DNA from 4 places in the Paenibacillus sp. FSL W7-1332 genome. Region 3 is predicted to be linked to each of the others. Evidence: predicted binding sites of a transcription regulator. Region 3 holds the regulator's gene; each other region holds the start of a gene.
What was found. The regulator Rex, encoded in region 3, represses fermentation and respiration genes when NADH is low (regulators of the CRP and FNR family bind a similar motif). The targets are predictions, from matches to a motif close to TTGTGAAATATTTCACAA.

Region 1 (5,625 bases), 3.2 Mb from region 3:
AAAAATGAAAACTAGAATGACGCCGGGTATCACCATAAGCTGAACATCCCATTGCTTCATGAATCGCCTAAGAAAACTTTTACTATGGACTTTTGGCTGCCGGGCAATGGGTGATGGTTGCTGTTCTGCAGTAGCTTGCGGCATATTTATCCTCCCGTTACGAAATGATGTAAAAGCACGCCGGGTCTCTGAATGTTTACCATTTTCGAAACCGCTTGCAATTGACTTAGTATCATTCTACCTATGGAAATATTTTGAATCTATATAATAAAACCCCGATTTTTTATACTTCTACCGGAATGTTTCACCCTTTCCAGCCAACAAAAAAACGTCTATCGACGTACTTACTCAGTAGACAGACGCATTTAACGGAAGTTTCTCTTGCGAGATAAGGGGATGCTAAGCCTCGGGTGTTTATACTTTCTTATCCCAAAAAAAGACTGCCTTGAGGTCATATAGACCAACAAGACAGTCAATGTATTCATCTTTATGCACCGGTTATTTTAGTCCTGACCTCGACCACCGTTGAGAAGAAGGTAGCCCCTTCACCCATATCCGACAGCCTGTCGGGTGTAAGGGCATTGGCGCGCTGCTTACGGCCCTCGCCTTCCCACCACAGGCCTTGGCTGACAACGGTGCCCGGCAGCATTTTATCCATTACCTTGGCCCGAACTTCATAGGTTCCGCGGTCGTTGTATACCGTAACCATGTCTCCGTCCTCTATACCGCGTTCCTCTGCATCCTCCGGATGGATCTGCAGGGCAGGCTCCTTCTCCAGCTTCTGATGCTTCTCCACATTCGCAAAGGTCGAATTCAGGAAGTTGTGGTTCGGCGGCGAAATGAACATGAGCGGGTATTTGTGCCCGCGGCCGCGCCTTACGCCGTCATAACCTTCCTTCAGCGGCACGTAGGTCGGAAGAGGCGGAAGACCTGCTTCCTCCAACTGTGCGGAGTAAAGCTCGATCCGACCCGAAGGCGTCGGCAAACGATCCAGATATGTTTCAAGCGGCGTCATATCAAGCTTCACATAGCGGTGATCCTTTAGCTTGTCCAGCGTGACGCCGTTCAGATAAGGGTTACCCGGGAAGTCGAGCGCTCTTGCCATCATCTCCTCTTCCGTCTCATGAAAGGCCGGGTCAGTGAACCCCATAGCCCGCCCCAGCATGGAGAACAGCTCTACATTGCTCTTGCTCTCCCCAAGCGCCGGGATGACCGGCTCCTGCAGCTGGATGTACTGATGCCAGTAGGAAGCGAACAGGTCGGTATTCTCGAACGAGGAGGTTGCCGGGAGCACGATATCTGCATACTTGGCCGTATCCGTCATAAACAGGTCATGCACAACCGTAAACAGATCCTCCCGTGCAAACCCTTCCCTTACCCGCTCGGAGTCGGGAGCGACAACCAGCGGATTGCTGCAATAGACAAAGACCGACTTAATCGGCTGTTCGGTCATGGCAAGCGCCTCGCCGATCCGGTTCATGTTAATCGTCCGCGCATCCGGATTCGGACGGAGATCGGGACGTTCGAGCGCATCGCTGTCCATGCTGTTGTAACCGCCGTTCGACTTGGCGGCCCCTCCGCCCCGCTTCAGCCATTGTCCGGTCAAGGCCGGAAGCGCCGCAATGCTGCGCACCGTCAAGCCCCCATTGTCATGATGCTGAAGACCGTTACCGATATGAATGTAGGAAGTATCTGCCCGGCCGTACAGCTCGGCCAGCTTCTCGATATCCTCAACTGGAATTCCGGTAATGGAGGATACATGCTCCGGTGTATAGTCTTTCACATGCTCACGCAAGGCTTCATGACCGATCGTATACTGCCGCAGGAATTCCTCGTTCACCATGCCGTCACGGAACAAGATGTGCATGAGGCCGACGGCCAGTGCCGCATCCGTGCCCGGAAACAGCGGAATGAACCAATCGGCCCATTGCCCCGTCTGGTTCTTATGCACGTCGATGACAACGACCTTGGCACCGGCCTTGCGCGCTTTCTCTGCCAACACCACCTGATGCATATTGGTGCTGACGATGTTGCCGCCCCAGACGATGATGACATCGGCATGAACGGTATCCTCCGGGACGGTGCCTCCATTAAACCCCATAACGGATTTCCAGCCCTCATTGCCTGCCGAATTACAGATCGACTGCTTCAGCCGGCTGGCGCCCAGCCTGTTGAAGAACCTTCGATCCATGCCGTCTACACTTAATATCCCCATGTTGCCGTAGAAGCTGTAAGGCAGAATGCTCTCAGAGCCATGCTCCTCGATCAGCTTCTCGTAGCGTTCGGCAATCTCCTGAACCGCTTCATCCCAGCTGATTCGCTCGAAAGCGCCCTGACCTTTGGGCCCTACCCTCCGCAGCGGATATAGCACGCGCTCCGGATGATACACCCGATGTGCCATATTACGGACTTTATTGCAGATAGCTCCCTGCGTAATCGGATGATCCGGATTACCGGTAACCTTCACGATTTTTCCGTTCTCTTTATGCAGCAGCAGGCCGCAAGTATCGGGACAATCCAACGGACAGACCGCCGGAAACACGCCGTTTTCCTGATGAATCATCGCTTGAGTCATTTCGTCTATTCCCCCTTGTACACGCTGAATCATATCCCTTTATCTTAAAAGAAAATCAGGGTTCCAGTAAAGTCTTACATTTTTTTCTGCATCGGTGATTCACTCTACTTCCTTCCGGGTATATTCCTATCAAGAGCAACGAAGAGGAACCCAGACCCTTTCTCTTCCTTGCCAAATCATGGACCACTCCCAAAAATTCGCCATGCCCATGTCTCCTCCCCCGAGACCGGCATGGCGAATTTGTTTTGTGTGGCATTATCGATACCGTACAGCGAAAGGCAAGCGAATCCGACGACCAGGTTACCATGGTCATCCCGCAGTTCATCCCCAATAAGGGCTGGCATAACTTCCTGCACAATCAATCCAGCTTGCTCATCCGTGCACATTTGCTGTATCGGAAAGATGTGATTATTACGACTATGCCTTACCATTTAAAAAATAGCGGGCTTGTTCCTTTTGCGACTTATGCAAAGAGTCCGCTCCGCCAACAACGACAAAAAAGCTGCGATCATCCGACCCTATCCCTTAGGGAGCGGTCGATCGCAGCTTTTTTCTCGCCTTTATTTACCAGGCTTCAGTATAATATTTCTACGCAGAATGAACCTGTTGAGCAGTGCCGGTAGCCGGAGCGGAAGGCAGCGCAGCTTCTTGTTCGCCGCGTGGAATGACCTCAACCTTATCATTCTTCTTCAAATATACGGTCCCGTAGGCAGCTCCCACAAACAGCGCGCCTCCGACGAAATTGCCAAGCCATACCGGAATGAAATTTATGAAATACTCACCCCAGCTGTAATACCCTTCAAATATCGCGGCCGGAATGAGGAACATGTTGGCCACCACGTGCTGAAAGCCGATGGCTACAAACGCCATCGTCGGAAACCAGATCCCGAGAATTTTGCCACTCATCTGGTCCGATCCGTAGGACAGCCACACGGCGAGCGCTACGAGCCAGTTGCAGCCGATGCCCGACAAGAAAGCCTGCAGGAAGCTGTCGTCCAGCTTGTGTCCCGCCATATCCACCAGCTTCTCCAGATAAACGCCGCTGCCTGTCAGACCGGTCACATGACCGAAGAAGTAAGCGACGAACAACGCCCCCGCCATATTGCTTACCGTGACGAGAGCTAAATTCCGTATCACCTCCTTCGTGGAAATCCGCTTCTTGAATCTGGCCAGGGACACGGCCATCATGTTGCCCGTCAGCAGCTCTCCGCCTGCGAGCAATACAAGGATCAGTCCGACAGGGAATATCGCCGCGCCTATAAAACCGGCAATGCCTCCCCAAGCCTCAGACGCCCCGGCAATCACGCGAATATCCAGCAAAAAGCCGAGCGCGATAAAAGCCCCCGCCAAAAATCCTAATATCATTACGTTCATGACGGAGTTATGTGCTTTTTTCACCCCGTTCTCCACGGTGATCTCCGCAATGCGATCCGGTTTGTAATAGGCCATGGCCGTTCCCCCATTTCTCCCGCATTCCGTCCTGAAAATCTCTCGGATGCAGCTTCTGATGTTTCTGTTACAGTTACCCATATTGTACCGCAGCCGCCAAAGCAAGAACGTGAATTATATCACGACCCAGTACGTCAGGATCGGACATCCTTGTGTCCTGGCTGCCCTTGATCACGTTTGAGATTGATCATTCGCTCGATCTGAGCCAGCGGTACATATAAAAAAATGCGGTGCCCGGAGATAATCCCGACACCGCTTGGTTGGTGCTTTTACCAGCCCTCTTGTTCTAAACCAGCTAACTTATGCCAGTTTACAAGCAACACGTTCTAAACCAGCAGCCTATGCCAATTTACCAGCAACAAGTTCTAACCACTATCCTATGCCTCGGCGGCAGTCTCTACTCTAACAGGCGTTTCCTTTTCCTGAGCCGGAACGTTCGAGATCGGAAGCTTCATGCTAATCAAGGACGACAGCAGGAAGAGCGCGCCTGCCGTAAAATACACGACCACAATGGAGGTTACCGACATATACCATCCCGTAAACCCGGAGCCGATGAGCAGCATGCCGGTAAACATCGGCGTCATCACGCCATTCAGCCGACCGATGAATTTCTCTTCCACCTGCTGCATCATCACGGCCATCAGAACCGTCTGCGCCATCGCCATCAGCACCCCGGTTGCGAAGCGCATCGTGCCGGTCAGGATCGGCCACTGGGACAGCACCTCGACAAAGGTCGAGAGGCCAAGGAAGGCAAGCCCGGCGAACAACAAGTAGTTGCCTTTCACTCTCCCCGCAATGACAGCAGCCAGCACGCCGCCAATTAACATGCCTAGGCCCTCTAGCGCGGTGAACCACTGAACGCTGGACATTGCCAGTTGTAAACGCTCCGTGATGACAAAGATATCAAGCGGCTGAACAAGTCCGCTGCCGAGCGCCAATAAAACATAGACCACCAGCAGCACCTTCAACAGCCGGCTGGACCCGATATAAGTGAAGCCCGCCTTCATGTCCTTCATAAAAGAACCGGTCGATTCCGAATTGTTAGAGGGTTCATCCACACTGGAAGGAAGACACATTAGCACGATCGCCGAAGCGCCGAATAGAACCAACAAGCTGATTAAAGACGCCTGCAATCCAAAAGCTTGATAAATCGTCGTACCGACCATCGGTCCCAAAATGATAAACAGCGACATCGAGGTCTGGGACAAAGCTGTGGCCGCGGGCACATGCTCATCCGGCAAGCAGCGCTTGATGAGCTTCATGGACGAAGGCTGCGAGAATTGAGATACAACAGCCGAGACCAGGGTCACCGCAAACACGGCCTGCCAATATCCCGCATACACAACGAACAGGATAAGCAATATGGATAAAAAGCTGAGAATGTCCCCCCAGATCATCGTTCGCTTGGGACGCCAACGGTCCGCCAGCACGCCGCCAATCATGGAGATCACAAAGATCGGAGCGTATTCAATTACGGTAAGCAGCGATACGGCGACCGGATCATGGTTGCTCTTCTCCATAATGAAGAACAACAATGCCATGTTGCGGATCCAGATCCCGATATTTTGCATGAAATCCGAAACCATCAGCAGCACAAACGC
Region 2 (5,625 bases), 250 kb from region 3:
TATACCGATGAACAGGATCTTATAACCTGCTCCACATGCTATTTAGATTATCCGCATGGGGAGTTTTCATCGTTCCAGGTCTATCTTAAGACGCGCGGCGAAGGCATCGTTCCCTATGCGGCCAGTTACCATATCATCGATGAAGCCCGCGGCATCCGGGTGATGATGCTCCTTGACCTGACGAAGCAGCAGAAAACACAGGAAATGCTGCAGCGGACGAATATGCTGAAATATGTCATCAAGGCACAGGAGGACGAGCGTAAGCGGATATCCCGCGAGCTCCATGATAGCGTGGCTCAAGAGCTGCTCAGCTCGCTGGTCGACCTGCGTGTCGTTAAATATATGGATGTAGGCGAGGATGTGCTCAAGAAGCTGCATCAGACCGAGGTGTCTTTAACCCGGCTTCTGGATGATATCCGGCATTTATCCGTTGAACTCAGACCTGCTTCATTGGATGATTTGGGGCTTGAGGCTGCATTCCGCTCCCATTTTAAATGGATCGGGAAGAATTACGGAGTGCTTGTTGAGTTCTCTGCGGAGTTAGCGGCAGCCCGCTACGGCAGCGAGATTGAAACGGTTGTGTACCGGGTATGTCAGGAAGCGGTGCTGAATGCCATGAAATATTCAGGAACGGACGAGGTGCATGTACGATTATGCGAAGTGAACGGCTACCTTCAGCTAACCGTTCGTGACCGTGGAGTTGGGTTTAATATGGTCATTGATGAAGCCAAGGGAACCGGATTGGGGCTGTACGGGATGAGGGAACGCGCGGAGCTCGTCGGGGGGCAGTTTATTTTGCTGTCCGCTCCCGGTGAGGGTACGACGGTTCAGCTCAACATTCCGCTTACGAATGGTGACGACAAGCCGGAGGTGAGGGTTACGTGAAAATTGTGATTGCGGATGATCATGCCGTGGTCCGCAGCGGATTTTCCATGATTCTGAATTACCAGGAAGACATGGAGGTTGTCGCGACGGCGGCAGACGGTATGGAGGCTTACACCATGGTGGCGAAGCATCGGCCGAATGTGCTGTTGATGGATTTAAGCATGCCCCCCGGCGAAAGCGGACTGATTGCGACCGGCAAGATCAGCAGCGAATTTCCGGAAACGAAAATTCTGATTCTAACCATGTATGATGATGACGATTACCTGTTTCATGTTTTAAAAAACGGGGCTTCAGGTTATGTGCTCAAAAATGCGCCGGATGATGAATTAATCTCCGCCATCCGCATGGTGCATAAGGGAGGGACCTATATTCATCCCCAGATGGCGACTTCCCTGGTCCGGGAGTTTATTAAGAAAGATAGTGAGAGCGCGGAGCAGGATCCGTTTAACAGCCTGTCCAAAAGGGAGATTGAGATCCTGCCTCTAATCGCCAAGGGCTATGGCAATAAGGAGATTGCGGAAAAACTGTTCGTATCGGTCAAGACGGTGGAGGCGCACAAGGCCAAAATTATGGAAAAGCTGAATTTGAAAAGCCGTCCGGAGTTAGTGGAATATGCGCTGAAGAAAAAATTGCTGGATTTTTAGTCTTACCTATACAACAGGGCGCAATAAAGGGTCATTGCTTAAAGGAATAGGGAAGTTCCCCGGTGAGATTCAGGGAACTTCCCTATTAGCATTGTGAATAGGTGCACGTACAATAGGAGCTGGGGATCAATATGCCATTCATTACGCTTTAGAAAAGGTGATGGAAATGATCAAAAAGGTGCAGCTTCCGCTGCAAACAATGAATCTGGTGCTTGGCTTTATGGTATGGGTCATCATCTCCGCGCTCTTGCCGTTTATTCGCGAGGATATCTCCATTACGGCCGACCGCCTCGCTATTCTGACGGCTATTCCGGTGGTGCTGGGTTCGGTCCTCCGGATTCCGCTCGGCTATTACGCCAATGTGGTGGGAGCACGAATTGTTTTTATCGCCAGCTTTATCCTGCTGCTGTTTCCGGTTTATTTTATCAGCTCGGCTACCTCCTTTACGCATTTGGTAATCGGCGGCTTGTTCCTTGGGATCGGGGGGGCCGTATTCTCGGTCGGCGTGACCTCGCTGCCTAAATATTATGCGAAAGAGAAGCTCGGACTCGTAAATGGGATATACGGAATGGGCAACATCGGCACCGCCATTACCACGTTTGCTGCACCGGTCATCGCGACTCAGATCGGATGGTCCAAAACCGTCCAGCTGTATTTGGTTCTGCTGTTGATCTTTGCCGTGCTAAATGTAATCTTAGGCGACCGTAAAGAAATCAAAGTGAAAACACCGATCATGGAACAGATCAAGGGTGTATATAAAAATGAAAAATTGTGGTTTTTCTCTCTTTTTTATTTTATTACATTCGGTTCGTTCGTAGCCTTTACGGTGTACTTGCCGAACTTTCTGGTTACCCATTTCGAGCTTGCGAAGGTGGATGCCGGGATGCGGACGGCAGGGTTCATTTTGGTAGCAACAATATTACGTCCTGTAGGCGGCTGGCTTGCAGATAAGTTTAAACCGCTGTTCTTATTAATGGGCGTATTCATAGGGCTCACGGCTGCGGCCATCCTGTTGGCATTCTCTCCGTCCATTGGCTTGTATACGGCCGGCTGCTTAACCATTGCCGTTGGTGCCGGGCTTGGAAACGGGGTTATTTTCAAACTCGTGCCCCTTTATTTCAACAAGCAGGCCGGCATTGTGAACGGTATCGTGTCCATGATGGGCGGTCTTGGCGGATTCTTCCCGCCGCTGATGCTTTCCTTCATCCATTCGGCTACGGGGCAATATTCCATTGGGTTCATGGCTTTATCGCAGGTTGCGCTGGCCAGTTTCGTTATTGTGGTATGGATGTACTATCAGGACAAACTCTCCGTACAATCCGAGGTGTTTAACTCCACCGGCCAGGGGATATTGGTTACGGATCGGAGCGGAAAGATCAATGCCGTCAATCCGGCATTCACGAAGTTAACGGGATATTCAGAGGAGGAAGTACTTGGCAAGAATCCGAGCGTATTGAAATCCGGAAGACAAACACCTGCGTTTTATCAGGCGATGTGGTCTGAAATCATGGAACACGGGAGCTGGCAGGGGGAGATTTGGAACCGCAGGAAGAACGGAGAAGAGTACTTGGAACTGCTAACGATTAACGCGGTAAAGGACGAATCGGGTGACATCGTTCAGTATGTGGGCACCTTCAGCGATATTACTTATCATCCGCCTGGCCGTTGTTCGAATGGCTGAAGTTATGGATCGTACCGGGTATGAGTCTATGGATTGGAGAGGGAGAGACACATGAAAAAGACGAGGTTTGTCATACCCCGGGAGCATGGTGGCTGGGCCATGGTCAGCGTACCCTATATCATAGGAATGGCGGCCGCCAAGCCGGCGCTTCTGCACCTTCCGCTATTTTTGGCGTGGTTAGGTTTATATATGGCATCCTATCCGTTTCTGCAATCCTTAAAGAAAACATCCCAACGTAAAACATGGTTATCCTGGGGGATCGTTTATGCCCTTATCGCTATTGCGTTTCTCATTCCGGTGCTTGTCTTCAAACCGATGATGCTCTGGTTTGCACCTGTGCTGCTCATCCTGATCATGGTGAATGTTTGGCATGTCCTTCAGAAATCGGAGCGTGCGCTGTTAAATGATATTTGCGCGATTCTGCTGTTCTGTACCGGAGGCGCCGCTGCTTATATGCTGGGAGGCGGTGGTTTCGATCCGATCCTTGCCGCCGTCATTGGGTATAATTTCCTTTATTTTACGGGGACCGTGTTCTTTGTCAAATCGGTCTTCCGTGAACGCAAAAACAGCCGCTGGACCGTATACGCAAAATTGTATCATGCTGTGATGTTGGTTCTGCCGATCATCTTCGGGAATCCATGGATGTGTCTGCCATTCTTATTTCCGTTCATTAAGACGTTACTGTATTCCGGAAAAATAATGAAACCGATGAAGGTCGGAATCATCGAGATTGTAGGTTCCGTCCAGTTTTTATTGCTGTCCATCATTTTGATGTAGTCTGCCGTTTTCATAAAAATCGATTCCATCGTCCATTCTGTTATAATAAGTGAAGGTATACAGAAGGGAACGATGTTAATGACATATACAGCGCAGCAGGTGGCCGAATGGATGGTGGAGGAAATCCGGTTTACGGGTAATTTGTATCAGACGGAGGCCATCCGCTATGTACGCGAGAACTTCGGGGAAGAATTTGTTTTCGTGAACGAAAACGGAAACGCCTCGCTGTCCAAGGACGTGAAGAAGGCATTCCGCAAACTGCATGGCGGACGGATTGCTTGGGATCGCGACGGATTCATGTGGGCGTGGACGTAGTCTTGTTGAGAAAAAATAATAAGGACAGAGACCGCTTAACGGCCATCCTCCCTTTCATAATGAGAACAGCTGCCTTGAAACCAGGGCAGCTGTTTTTCTTCATGACTTATTTAATTCGGTGAACCGTGAATTGTCCGGTTGAAGCGTGCAGGGTCTTCGCAGCCTGCTCTGGGTCCAGCTGGCGATGCCGCTCTACCGCATAACGGAACTCATAGAAGCCGCCAAGCGTCGCTTTGAAGTTGGTTTCCCAGTAGTTGGTCAATATCCAGGCATACGTGGAAGGACGGCTGTCCGCCGGCTGCATGGTGTGGAGCTGACGAGGCGCGTGCTCCAGCGTTCCCAGCTGTACAAGCGGCGTGTCCGTCATGGACAGGGCCAGCGCTTCCCGGTCTATAGCCGAGTGCCAGAATATTCCCTCTTGCACACTGGTGTAATCCAGGCAGCTTCCGGGAATTTGATCCTTCCAAGGCCGGAAATGACAACCGGCTTTTTCCACGTATAACTCGGCTTCAGTGCCCATGGAGAACGGCAAAGCCACATAGACATTTTCCGGCAGCCAGACGCTGTCCTTGTGGAAGCGGACGGACACCTCGACCCGAGGCTGGTTGGAAAACATCTTGATGTGGAGGGCATAATAGCTGAGTCCCTTCACGTCGAACACCAGCTCGACCAGAGCAAATAGCGGTCCGTTGTCCAGCACGGTGACTCGGGTCAAGCGTCCGGTATCCCGCTGGACGTTCGTGCCCTTCCGGTTGCGTCCCATGCGGCGGCGGGTTGAGCATATTTCGGACGGATTAAACTCATCCTGTGCCGGCGTTACCTCGTAGATGGGGGTGAAAGGCGCGTGCTCACGTGCGCCGTCCAGCAGGTCTGCTGAGCGTGTCTTATCGATCCAGGCCGTAATGCCTTCGTTCATCTCCCATTCGATCCGGAAGGATTCGGATTCGATCGAACGCTTGCCCACCACAATCGGATAAGGAGTTATGGGCTGTGACTGGATGTCGGCGATTCCTTCGCACGCAATCGGTTCGGTGTTGCGCGCAGTCACCATGTTCCGGGAAGCGGAGAGTGCATCCGGTGTTTCGTGCGGATGGATGTACAAGATCCGGGACTCATCCGGTTCAAGCGAGAGCTGCGTAACAAGCGCCCCCGTGTGTGCCAATTGGTACGGTAGCGCCTGCCCGGTCGTTTCGTCGATGAGCTCGAACTTTTTCTTCAGGATCACGTGTTCCCAGCCATCCAACGGAATGGCGACCTGCAGCGTCGCTGCGGCCGGTTCCGTATTGATCACCTCGTAGCGTAGGGGACGATGGGGAGCGAGCA
Region 3 (5,625 bases):
AACAAATCCCGGATGCGCCCTGCACCAACACCGACATACATCTCAACAAATTCACTGCCGGATGCAGCGACAAAGATCGAATCGGTGTAATGGGCAGCGGCTTTAGCCATCAACGTCTTCCCTGTTCCCGGAGGCCCGGTGAGAAGAATGCCCTTCAATGGACGAATCCCGAATTTCTTAATGTCTTCATGACGAATCAGAAAATCCAGTGCTTCACGCAGCTCTTGCTTCGCATTATCCTGCCCGCCGATTTCTTCGAACGTCAGCTTGGCAGGTCCGCTCTTTTTCCGCTTCCGCTCATTCGCTGCGCCTACTGCGATGCCGCCCTTCATCTTCGCGATAAACAACAAGCCGCCTACAAGTGCTGCAGCGATGAGCAGGGGCACGATGTTCACGCCGACAAACACAAGGAATACCAGCAAAACCGGAATAAAGCCTAACATGATTTCTTTAGCTAATTTAGGCATGATTCCACACCTCCATGTTGCCAGACTGACGCGGCAAGATTATAAATTTACCAGACTTGCCGTCTGACAAGCTGACATAGACGTTGGTGTCATCAATCGTTGCTTTTGCTTTCAGATTCGGAGACTGGGCAGCAAGCTGCTCGAGCGATGATTGAATATCGGTATACTGCTTATTATCCATCGCTTCAGCGACTGACAGCATCGCCTTCTCCCACCATTGATCCAGTGCTTCCGAGGAATGATCCTCCACCTGGATTTTCAATTCCCGATTGCCAATCACAGACTTGCCTTCCTTCTTAATATGCTGGACTAAGCCTTGCAAATTTGTATCCGGAGCCAAATCAAGATTCAAAGTAACGGTATTCTGTTTAATATCTATATGTGAATCCTTAACGCCGTCATATTGTGACACAACATTGGCCAGCGGATTTTGCAAAGCCATCTGCCGATACAGAAACCATCCGCCAAAGAGAACCGATGCTGAGATCACGACAGTCAGCACGATAGGTACAATGCGTAGTTTCATGAAGTTCCTCCTTCATTTCTGTATGAAATTTTGTCTATCATGTTGCAATACAATAATACATATAACAACGATATATAGGGATGCATGTAGTTTATATGCTCATTTTGTACAAGTATGAGTATATCACATCTTATATACTTTTTCATGCATGTCTGTGAAAATATTTAGAACAGTTTTTCCATATTATTTCTGAATACGCTTACAATTATAGAGAAAATAAGAGAGGAACCCGCGAATATTAAAGGGCCCCTCTCTACTTCTTATTTATTGATTTGGAAGAATAATGTCATTACCGATGGTGTTACCGTCTTGAAAACGATAAAACCGATAACCGCGCTGACCGTTGTGTTCATACTGCAGCTGCCAGGCATACTCGCCCTCATACATTCCAGGCAGCAGCCGCTTAATTTCTGCGCCAGGCAATTCGTTATAAATCTGCTCCCGCATCTGGTCTTCTGACAACCCCGTATTCAACAAAACGGATTGGACAGCGTCGGCACCTTCAACAGGTACGTTGTCATCCGTAAATTTCACCCATACCATACGATCTTGATTGTCCTGATCCTTCCCGCTTATCACCCAATAGTTATTGTCCTCGCCCCACACCGATTTATAGGTCTTCCCGGACGTAACCAATTGGCCATGCTGTTTGGCGGCAGCAATTGCCATTCTTTCTTCATTCCAAGCATCTTTCATCACATATGAATAATAGAGCTGTAAACCAAGCAGTAACAGCAGCACGCCGGATACACTCAGCAATATCCACTTCGTTTTTTTCTTCAAATCCGTCTTCCTCGCTCCCCTTGATTATTCCCTAGAGGGTTGTAAGACGCTCAAAGGCACGCTGCGCTTCCCGGCGGATACGTTCCTCATCGAGAGTGAGACTCGCGCCATTCTTCACTACCTGCTTGCCGTCAACCCATACATGCTCTACATCCTTCGCACTGGCGGAGTAGATAGCATGAGAAATGTAATCCGTCTTCGGAAGGAAGTGCGCCTGATCCGTGTTCAGTGCGATCATATCTGCCTTCATGCCTACCGCAAGCGTACCAATATCCGTAAGGAAGGCTGACTTGGCTCCATATTCTGTACCCATCCGAAGCGCTTCGGATGCTGGAATTGCGGTTGGATCCCCGCTTACTCCTTTATGGATCAGTGCGGCGAGCCGCATCTCTTCAAACATATCCAGATTATTATTGCTGGCAGGTCCATCGGTACCCAAAGACACGGTGACCCCGGCTTTCAGCAGTGCAGGCACGCGAGCGATGCCGCTGGCAAGCTTCAAATTGCTGCCTGGATTATGCGAAACCATAACTTGATGTTTGGCCAGAATTTCGATTTCTTCATCGGTCAGATGGACGGCATGCGCAAGCAGCGTTGGACGGGAGAACATGCCAAGCTTCTCTAGATGGGCAACAGGGCGAAGTCCGTAGTCATTTACGTTCTGAGCTACTTCCGTTTCCGTTTCGGACATATGCGTATGCAAAGGCAGATTCAAATCATGTGACGCTTGCACGAATTTTTCGATGAAATCCGGCGGGCACGTATAGGGTGCATGCGGTGAGATCATCGTCGTAATTCTACCGTCAGCCTGACCATGCCAGTCTTTCGCGAATGCAACCGCCTCTTCCAGCTTCTGCTGCTGCACCTCAGGCGGACATAATCCGATGACACCGCGCGTCAGAACGCCGCGCATGCCTGAGTCCTCTACTACCTTTGCAACCTGATCCATATGATCATACATATCCACAAATGTCGTGGTTCCGCCTTTAATCATCTCCAGCACGGAGAGCGAGGTTCCCCAGTATACATCGTCGGCCGTGAATTTGGCTTCCATCGGCCACATTTTTTCCTGAAGCCATACTTGCAGTGCCAGATCGTCGCCATACCCGCGAAGAAGCGACATGGCCGCATGTCCGTGCGTATTCACCAATCCAGGCAGGAAAAACAGATGGGTTCCGTCGATGATTTCTGTTCCCTCTTGGACAGTCGGCTCTTCTTCACCCAGGTAAGTGATCCGGTCGTTCTCCACGACCATATATCCACGTAACACGGATCTGCCTTCCTCTAGTACCGCAAACGTTCCGTTTTTAACCATCCACTTCGTTGTCGTCATGTGCTGCATCCTCCTTGCCGTTATCCAAATAATAGGCCAAACTCTGCAAATCCGTAGTAAAATCTGCCGTATGGATCCGGATATGGGGTGGAGCTTTCAGGATGGTCGGCGCAAAATTCAGGATAGCCTCGATGCCTGCCGCGATAAGTTGATTCGCTACATTCTGCGCCTCAAAATCCGGAACGGTGATAATCCCGATACGAATGCCGTACTCATGAACCGTCTTCTCCAGTTCCTCCATCGGCTGTACGACCAAATTGTTAATTTTCATACCAACTTTGGGAGAATACGAATCGAAAACCGCCACAATCTTCATATTGTCCTTCAGAAATGCATTGTAATTCGATAATGCATGTCCAAGATTACCGGCCCCAATCAATGCGACATTGATCTTCTGGTCCAGCTTTAGAATCTGGCGAATTTTCTCGATCAGATAAGATACGTCATATCCGATCCCTTTCCGTCCAAAATCACCGAAATACGCTAGGTCCTTACGAATTTGAGCAGGATTGAGGTCCAGTTTCTGCCCCAGTTCCTGGGAGGAAACCGTGGAGACCTCCCTTTTCTGAAGCTCATTCAAATAGCGCAAGTATACAGGTAATCTGCGGACCACGGCTTCCGAAATTTTTTCCGATTTCATGCATGCTCCCCCTAATAATAGGTTAATATCTACATTTGTTTGTGCTCGTTCATGGTTTCACTTTATTCAGCTTGGTTCCCTATGCCTGCCTCTTCCTGCAGCCATTTCGAAATTCGGGGAACGATCCCCTCTGTCGGCATGTGCTCCATCTTCGGTCCAGGCAAGGAATATAAGAAATACTTCCCGTAATAGGATTCAATGACCCGAGTATCGTAAACGATGACAATCCCCTTATCCTGCGCGGTCCGTACCAGTCGGCCAAATCCCTGTTTGAAGCGAATGACCGCTTGCGGAACCGAAAGCTTCATGAACGGGTTCTTCTTCTGCTGCTGCAGAAGCTCGCTCTTGGCTTCGACCAGAGGGTGATTCGGCGGCTGGAACGGCAGCCGGACGATGGCAAGGCAGGTGAGCGCCTCACCGGGTATATCTACTCCTTCCCAGAAGGAGCTGGTGCCCAGCAGAACCGAAGCGCTGCTATCCTGGAATCTCCGGATTAACTTGGTACGGCTGGTTCCGTCCATCCCTTGTCCCAGTACCGTAATATCGCTGGATCCCAGCGCCTCCTTCAAGGGCTCATGCACCTGACGCAGCATGCGGTACGAGGTGAACAGGACAAGCATGCGACCATGCGTTGCGATGGCCGTATCAGCTAATGATTGCACAAGTGTATTCACAAAGAGTGCATCCCCGACCGAGCCCTTCACGCTCGGAAAATCGCGCGGCACAACAAGGAGAGCCTGCTCCCTGTAATTAAACGGGGACGGCAGCAGGACCGTGTTCAGGTTGCCGTTATCTGCCGCTTCCTGAAGACCCAAGTTCTCGATCATGAACTGAAACGATTTGTCCACCGACAAGGTCGCCGATGTCAGGATCACGCTTTGTTTTTTGTCAAAAAACAATTCCTTTAAGTGGGTGCTGACGTCGACAGGCACCGCATAAAGCTGCAGCGATTTGCCGCGGAAGTTGCCGTTCGCCTCCATCCAGTATACCGTGCCCTCATCGTTCAGGGACATGAAGGTCCTCAGGTCCTCGCGGTGTGCCGCCAGGTCCTTAAATAGACCCGATAGGTCTGTTAACAGACTGTCCGCGCTGTAGTCGTCCAAATCTTCCTTCATTTCGGCAATCAGCTTGTCACCCTTGCGAACGACATCGCCCAGCGTCAGATGAATTTGATGCTCCAGCTCGGCCAGCGAATTCCAATCCTTCGGCTTCTTCAGCGGCGATAAGCGAAGCGAGAATTGACCGGCATCCCCCGGAGTCGCGTCTCCGCGCTCCGGAAGCAGTCCGAACAATTGGTCGCTGAGCCGGTCCCAATTCTCTTTGACGGTGATCAGATCCGGATAAATCCGGTCGATGATGGAAGACCACTCGACAGCCTTCTCATGGGACGACGCTTGCAGCAGCTGGCGAAGAGCCGGAAGCTGACCGCTTCGGCTGTCTTTGTACATACGGGTCAACGTATGGACAACCGAAAAATATTTCATCTGCAAGCCTAGGTGCTTGCCCGCAACGTCCTCCAGATGATGCGCTTCATCGATGACGAGACGCTCATAACTCGGAAGCAGCTGGTGATTCGCTTTCACGTCGGTGAACAGCTTCGAATGGTTCGTAATGACAACATCCGCGATGCCCGCCTCATGTTTGGCCCTGTGATAATAGCATTTGCGGAACCATGGGCAGGCACGGCCCAGGCAGGAATCCGAATCGCTGGAGATGGTTTCCCAGAAATCCCCTCCACGGCCGCCAAGGTTCAGCTCCTCATCATCCCCGTTCTCCGTCTGGGTCAACCAAACCAGCATTTGCGCTGCGGTGATCACATCTTCCTTCGGGGAATGAAAATCTCTTCTATTTATTTTATGTTCAAATTTTCTCAAAC
Region 4 (5,625 bases), 2.6 Mb from region 3:
CGGCCTGCATGGCATGTACGGTATTGCGCCCGATTACCTTTTTCGGCTTTTCGAGCTCTACGCGAGGAAGCTTGGAAGCACGCTGTACAAGAGCCTCCGTGGCAATGCCAATACCAGGCACAATGACTCCGCCAAGATAATTGCCTGCCTCATCGATGCAATCAAACGTCGTCGCCGTACCGAAATCCACCACAATCAGCGGCCCCCCGTACTGCTCGACGGCTGCTACTGCATTCACAATCCGATCAGCGCCAACCTCGCGCGGATTTTCATACCGCAGATTAAGTCCGGTTTTGATGCCTGGTCCTACGATCAGGGGCGCCTTGCCAATATATTTATTGCACATCTCCTCGACCACACGCACAAGAGGAGGAACTACGGAAGAAACAATAACGCCTTCGATTTGGCTTACCAGTATATTGGACATTTGAAACAAATTATGAATCAATACACCGTATTCATCCACGGTGGACTGACGCGATGTACTGATTCGAAAATCATGCAGCAGCTTCTTTCCCTGATACACACCCAGTACAATATTGGTATTCCCTACATCCACAACCAGAATCAACTCTCTGTCCCTCCTTTCTTCGCATTTAGATCCAAGCTGATATCGAGACTATGGAAAGAATAAGTCAGCCGTCCAACGGATATGACGTCGACCCCGGTTTCGGCAATCCCGCGCACGGTCTCCAGCGTCACGTTCCCCGATGCTTCGACGCGAACATGAGGGGCCTTGGCCTTGATTCTTCGAACAGACTCCGCCATCATGTCATGACTCATATTATCCAGCATAATAATATCTGCGCCTGCAGCCAGTGCTTCCTCAACCTGCGCCAAGCTCTCGGTTTCAACTTCTATAGTCATGGTATGTGGAATATGGGCTCTTGCACGGCTGACCGCTTGCGCGATTCCGCCTGCACCCTTAATGTGATTATCCTTAATCATGACGGCATCGTACAGGCCGAAACGATGGTTCGCGCCGCCGCCAACCCGAACAGCATATTTCTCAAGCATTCGGTGGCCTGGCGTTGTTTTGCGGGTATCCACCAGCCTTGTTGGCAATCCCTCAAGCACATCAACAAAAGAACGTGTTCTTGTTGCAATACCCGACAGACGCTGAAGCAAATTCAAAGCAAGACGCTCGCCTGTCAAAATACGGTGCGTGCTTCCTTCCACTTCAGCGAGAACCGTTCCTTTTTCAACCTCGTCTCCATCACGGACCAATGCCGTAAACGTCAGCGACGGATCAACCGTTTCGAATACCAGCTCTGCAACCGGCATACCTGCTACGATTCCTGCCTCCTTGGCATGAATAACACCCTTGGATTCATGACCCGGCTCAATGGTGGTGAGGGTCGTAATGTCCCCCGACCCGATATCCTCCTGCAGCCAAGTCCGTATACTCTGGAGAAGGCCATCGTTGTATCCGTTAAACATCATCGCTTAATTCCTCCGTCATTTCTTGATCCCGTGTATGGACAATATGTTTCTGCCATACGCTGTCATTCCGTTCCGGGAAATCCTCACGATAGTGGGCTCCCCGGCTTTCTTCACGACCCAGCGCACCCTGAACCACGAGCAGGGATGCTGTGAGCATGTTAGCAAACTCGTATTCCTCACGCTTGGTGAGCACGGATTGGAACAATGGCAGCTGACGGCCAAGCTCTTCCGCTGCTCTTAATAGAGTATCCCGATTTCGCCGAAGTCCTGCATAACGTACCATTACCTTCTGTAGCTTCAAGCGTTTTTCCACCATCGCTTGGGACGGAGCGTCCTTGCGACCGAGGTGGAATGATACATGAAGCGGATCGCCTGAAGGTTCCGGCAGGCTCTTAATGCGCTCGACAATACGACTACCGTACACAATCGCCTCCGACAGCGAATTGCTGGCCAAACGGTTCGCCCCGTGGACACCGGTAGACGATACCTCCCCGCAAGCAAATAAACGTTTCACGCTGCTCTCGCCGTGCAGATTGGTTTTGATGCCCCCCATCATATAATGCGCAGCCGGGGAGACAGGAATCCAATCTGACGATAAATCGAGTCCATACTGCATGCAGGTTTCATAAATCGTTGGGAATCGATGTCTGACCATTTCCGGCGACTCATGGGTAATATCCAGATAAACAAAGGTAGACCCCGTTGCTTCCATCTCACTGACAATAGCCCGTGCTACAATATCCCGCGGTGCCAGCTCCAGTAAATCATGGTATTTGGGCATGAAGCGTTCCCCTTGTATATTCCGAAGAACGGCGCCTTCACCCCGCACCGCCTCTGATATTAGGAATCGGGGCGCACCCGGATAGCTAAGCGCCGTCGGGTGGAATTGTATAAACTCCATATCCCGAATTTCTGCGCCTGCCCGATAAGCCATGGCAACGCCATCGGCTGTGGCAACCTCCGGATTGGTCGTATACCGGTACAATTGACCGGCGCCGCCGGAACACATAACCGTCGCCCGTCCACGAACGAATACCCGTTTTCCATCAGGCATTTGTACCAAAGCGCCATGACATTCTCCCTGCTCGGTAATCAGGTCAATGACAAAATGATCGTCCCACACCTCTATATTGTGAAGCATTTCAACCTGAATGGAAAGGGCACGCACAATTTCATATCCGGTAGCATCCCCGTTGGCATGAAGGATCCGGCGGTGACTGTGTGCGCCTTCTTGGGTCAGCGCGAGCTCGCCATTCTCCACATCAAACATCGTGCCGAGCCGAATCAACTCTTGAACGCCAACCGGCCCCTCGTTTACAAGGACATCCACCGCGGCAGATGAACATAGGCCCGCCCCTGCCAAGAGGGTATCCTGCCGATGATAGGCCGGGGAGTCATCCTCAGCTGTTACGGCTGCAATTCCTCCCTGCGCATAACGCGTGTTGCTTTCGAGCAGCGATTTCTTCGTAATCAGCAGCACATTCTGAGTCGCACTTGCCATGATCGCCGTATATAAACCCGCAATGCCTGAACCGATCACGATGACGTCCGTCTCAACTGCAGGAAGATCGTTCAGATCAAAATCAATTAAATACTGCGGTATCACGATGCCTCACCTGTCTTTTCACGAAAGAGTAGCGCATGCTACTTAACCTGTAACATGCGCTCTAATGAAGTTCTGGCTTTTTCTGCAACGACCGGCGGCACATAAATTTGCGGCTTCATCGTTTCCAACGCTTTAACCAGCTTTTTGAGGTTATTCACTTTCATATTCGGACACACCAGGAATTTCGTAGCGAAATGGAACGATTTATCCGGGCTATCCAGTCGAAGCTGATAACCGGTTCCGTCCTCAGTACCCACGATAAACTCCCTGGCCGATGAATTCTTGCAATACTCCAGGATGGCGGTGGTACTTCCTACAAAATCCCCCATCGCAACAACCTCCGGACGGCATTCCGGATGCACCACAAATTCAGCATGAGGATATTTGGCCTTCATCTCGACGACATCCTTCACCGTCAGCATGTCATGCGTGTTGCAGTACCCTTCCCAGATAATGAGCTTCTTGTCGGTATGCTGCTGAACATAATGCCCCAGATTTTTGTCAGGCACCCATATAATTTCATCCGAATCCACCGACTGAATCACTTTCACGGCATTGGATGAAGTACAGCAGATATCCGTCTCAGCTTTGATCTCAGCCGATGAATTGATGTACGTGACCACTTTGGCATTCGGATGCTGCGCTTTCAGCTTCCGCAGTCCGTCAACGTTCACCATGTCCGCCATAGGGCAGCCGGCCCGCTCATCCGGTATAAGAACCGTCTTGCCCGGTGCCAGAATTTTAGCGCTTTCGCCCATAAAATGCACACCGCAAAATACGATAACCTCGGCATCCGTTTGTGCTGCCTTCTGCGCGAGCAGGAAGGAATCCCCCCGGAAATCAGCGACCTCTTGTATTTCATCCCGTTGATAATAATGTGCCAAAATGATTGCGTTACGTTCCTTCTTCAATTGCATTAACCGCTCGCGCAGCTCACGGTTCTGTTCCGCCTTACGCTCCAGTGCCAACGCTTCCATGATCGACCCTCTCCCCTTATATAGTCCGGCAGTTCGCCGCTGATGACCATGTGACTTTCAGGATGGTTTCCACCTTTGTGAAAGGATTCGCATCCTTATTTAACAACTAATGTACACGTTCGTTCTGCCCCCTGTCAATGTGATAGAAAGCACAAAAAGAACCGGAAAACGAATTATCGTTCTCCGGTTCTTCAATTTTATTCGGTATTCGAGGTTTTATCAGCAAATATTACGTTAAGCTGCTGTTACCGTTGTCCGATCCGCCTGGAGGATCCTTGCGCTCCGAATCTTTGCGCTCTGGCCCTGGATCATTCGAATCCATCGGGTTGTTCGGAATTTCCTCCGTGGAAGTCGGCTGCTCGCCGTCTTCTTTCCCTTGGATGCGAACTTTCACGTCGCCAATGTTGTCGATGATCGGTTCACCATTCTCGGAAGAACCCTCTCCTTCACCGTCGCCACTGCCGTTGCCTTCAGCTGATCCGGTCTCAATGAGATTCTTGATTTGCTCAAGCTCCAGCGTTTCCATCTCGAGGAGCGTATTCGCAATCAGATGAACCTCTTTAGCATGCTTATTCAGGATCTCTTTACATTTCTCATAGCAATCATTAATGAATCGCTGCATTTCCTGATCGATCTCATAAGCGATTGCATCACTATAGTTCTGCTCATGTCCGATATCACGTCCAAGGAACACTTGTCCTTGGGATGTACCGAACTGCATCGGTCCGAGCTTCTCACTCATACCGTATTCCACAACCATGCTGCGGATAATGCCTGTTGCTTGCTGGAAGTCACTGTATGCCCCGGTCCCGATTTCACCGATGAACAGCTCCTCAGCGACACGTCCGCCAAGCAAACCGGTTACGCGATCCAGCAATTCCTGCTTCGTCACGAGCATCCGATCTTCCTTCGGCATCATAATGACATATCCGCCGGCACGGCCACGAGGGATAATCGTTACCTTATGCACCGTATCCGCATGCTCGAGGAAGTAACCCACAATGGTATGACCCGCTTCATGGTATGCCACGATGCGTTTCTCGCGGTCACTGATCACGCGGCTGCGTTTCTCCGTACCGACGATAACGCGGTCAATCGCCTCATCCACTTCTCGCATGGAAATATCTTTACGGTTGCGGCGAGCTGCAAGCAAGGCAGCCTCGTTCAGGAGATTCTCCAGATCGGCGCCTGTAAAACCGGTTGTACGTTTGGCGATGATGTCAAGTTTAACATCCTTCGTCAATGGTTTGTTGCGTGCATGAACCTTCAGTACGGCTTCACGGCCCTTCACATCCGGGCGATCTACGGTAATCTGACGGTCAAAACGTCCCGGACGAAGAAGCGCCGGGTCCAAAATATCCGGGCGGTTGGTCGCAGCAACGATGATAATGCCTTCGTTCGCTCCGAAACCGTCCATTTCAACCAGCAACTGGTTGAGTGTCTGTTCACGCTCGTCATGACCGCCGCCAAGACCAGCGCCACGCTGACGACCTACTGCATCAATCTCATCGATAAAGATGATACATGGTGCATTCTTCTTCGCGTTCTCGAACAAGTCACGTACACGAGAAGCACCGACACCGACAAACATTTCAACGA

Region 1: MKX98_RS31970 (formate/nitrite transporter family protein) is a predicted target of Rex. The motif match lies at 4,132-4,149, and genes of this name have one in related genera.
Region 2: MKX98_RS10650 (nitrate/nitrite transporter) is a predicted target of Rex. The motif match lies at 1,621-1,638, and genes of this name have one in related genera.
Region 4: nadA (quinolinate synthase NadA) is a predicted target of Rex. The motif match lies at 4,102-4,119, and genes of this name have one in related genera.

The regions. Positions count from the first base shown of each region.
Region 1 covers NZ_CP150209.1:7,027,137-7,032,761, forward strand. The annotation lists gene MKX98_RS31955 (ABC transporter permease subunit) at 1-144, opposite strand, end outside; gene MKX98_RS31960 (molybdopterin oxidoreductase family protein) at 488-2,575, opposite strand; partial or broken gene MKX98_RS31965 (hypothetical protein) at 2,833-3,012, shown strand; gene MKX98_RS31970 (formate/nitrite transporter family protein) at 3,164-4,024, opposite strand; gene MKX98_RS31975 (MFS transporter) at 4,402-5,625, opposite strand, start outside.
Region 2 covers NZ_CP150209.1:2,433,396-2,439,020, forward strand. The annotation lists gene MKX98_RS10640 (ATP-binding protein) at 1-885, shown strand, start outside; gene MKX98_RS10645 (response regulator transcription factor) at 882-1,529, shown strand; gene MKX98_RS10650 (nitrate/nitrite transporter) at 1,696-3,210, shown strand; gene MKX98_RS10655 (YwiC-like family protein) at 3,262-3,987, shown strand; gene MKX98_RS10660 (hypothetical protein) at 4,066-4,302, shown strand; gene MKX98_RS10665 (glycoside hydrolase) at 4,409-5,625, opposite strand, start outside.
Region 3 covers NZ_CP150209.1:2,687,061-2,692,685, reverse strand. The annotation lists gene MKX98_RS11950 (AAA family ATPase) at 1-467, opposite strand, end outside; gene MKX98_RS11945 (hypothetical protein) at 460-993, opposite strand; gene MKX98_RS11940 (DUF5590 domain-containing protein) at 1,258-1,776, opposite strand; gene MKX98_RS11935 (amidohydrolase) at 1,808-3,109, opposite strand; gene MKX98_RS11930 (redox-sensing transcriptional repressor Rex) at 3,084-3,749, opposite strand; gene dinG (ATP-dependent DNA helicase DinG) at 3,812-5,625, opposite strand, start outside.
Region 4 covers NZ_CP150209.1:61,340-66,964, reverse strand. The annotation lists gene MKX98_RS00310 (type III pantothenate kinase) at 1-571, opposite strand, end outside; gene nadC (carboxylating nicotinate-nucleotide diphosphorylase) at 568-1,443, opposite strand; gene nadB (L-aspartate oxidase) at 1,433-3,049, opposite strand; gene nadA (quinolinate synthase NadA) at 3,088-4,026, opposite strand; gene ftsH (ATP-dependent zinc metalloprotease FtsH) at 4,256-5,625, opposite strand, start outside.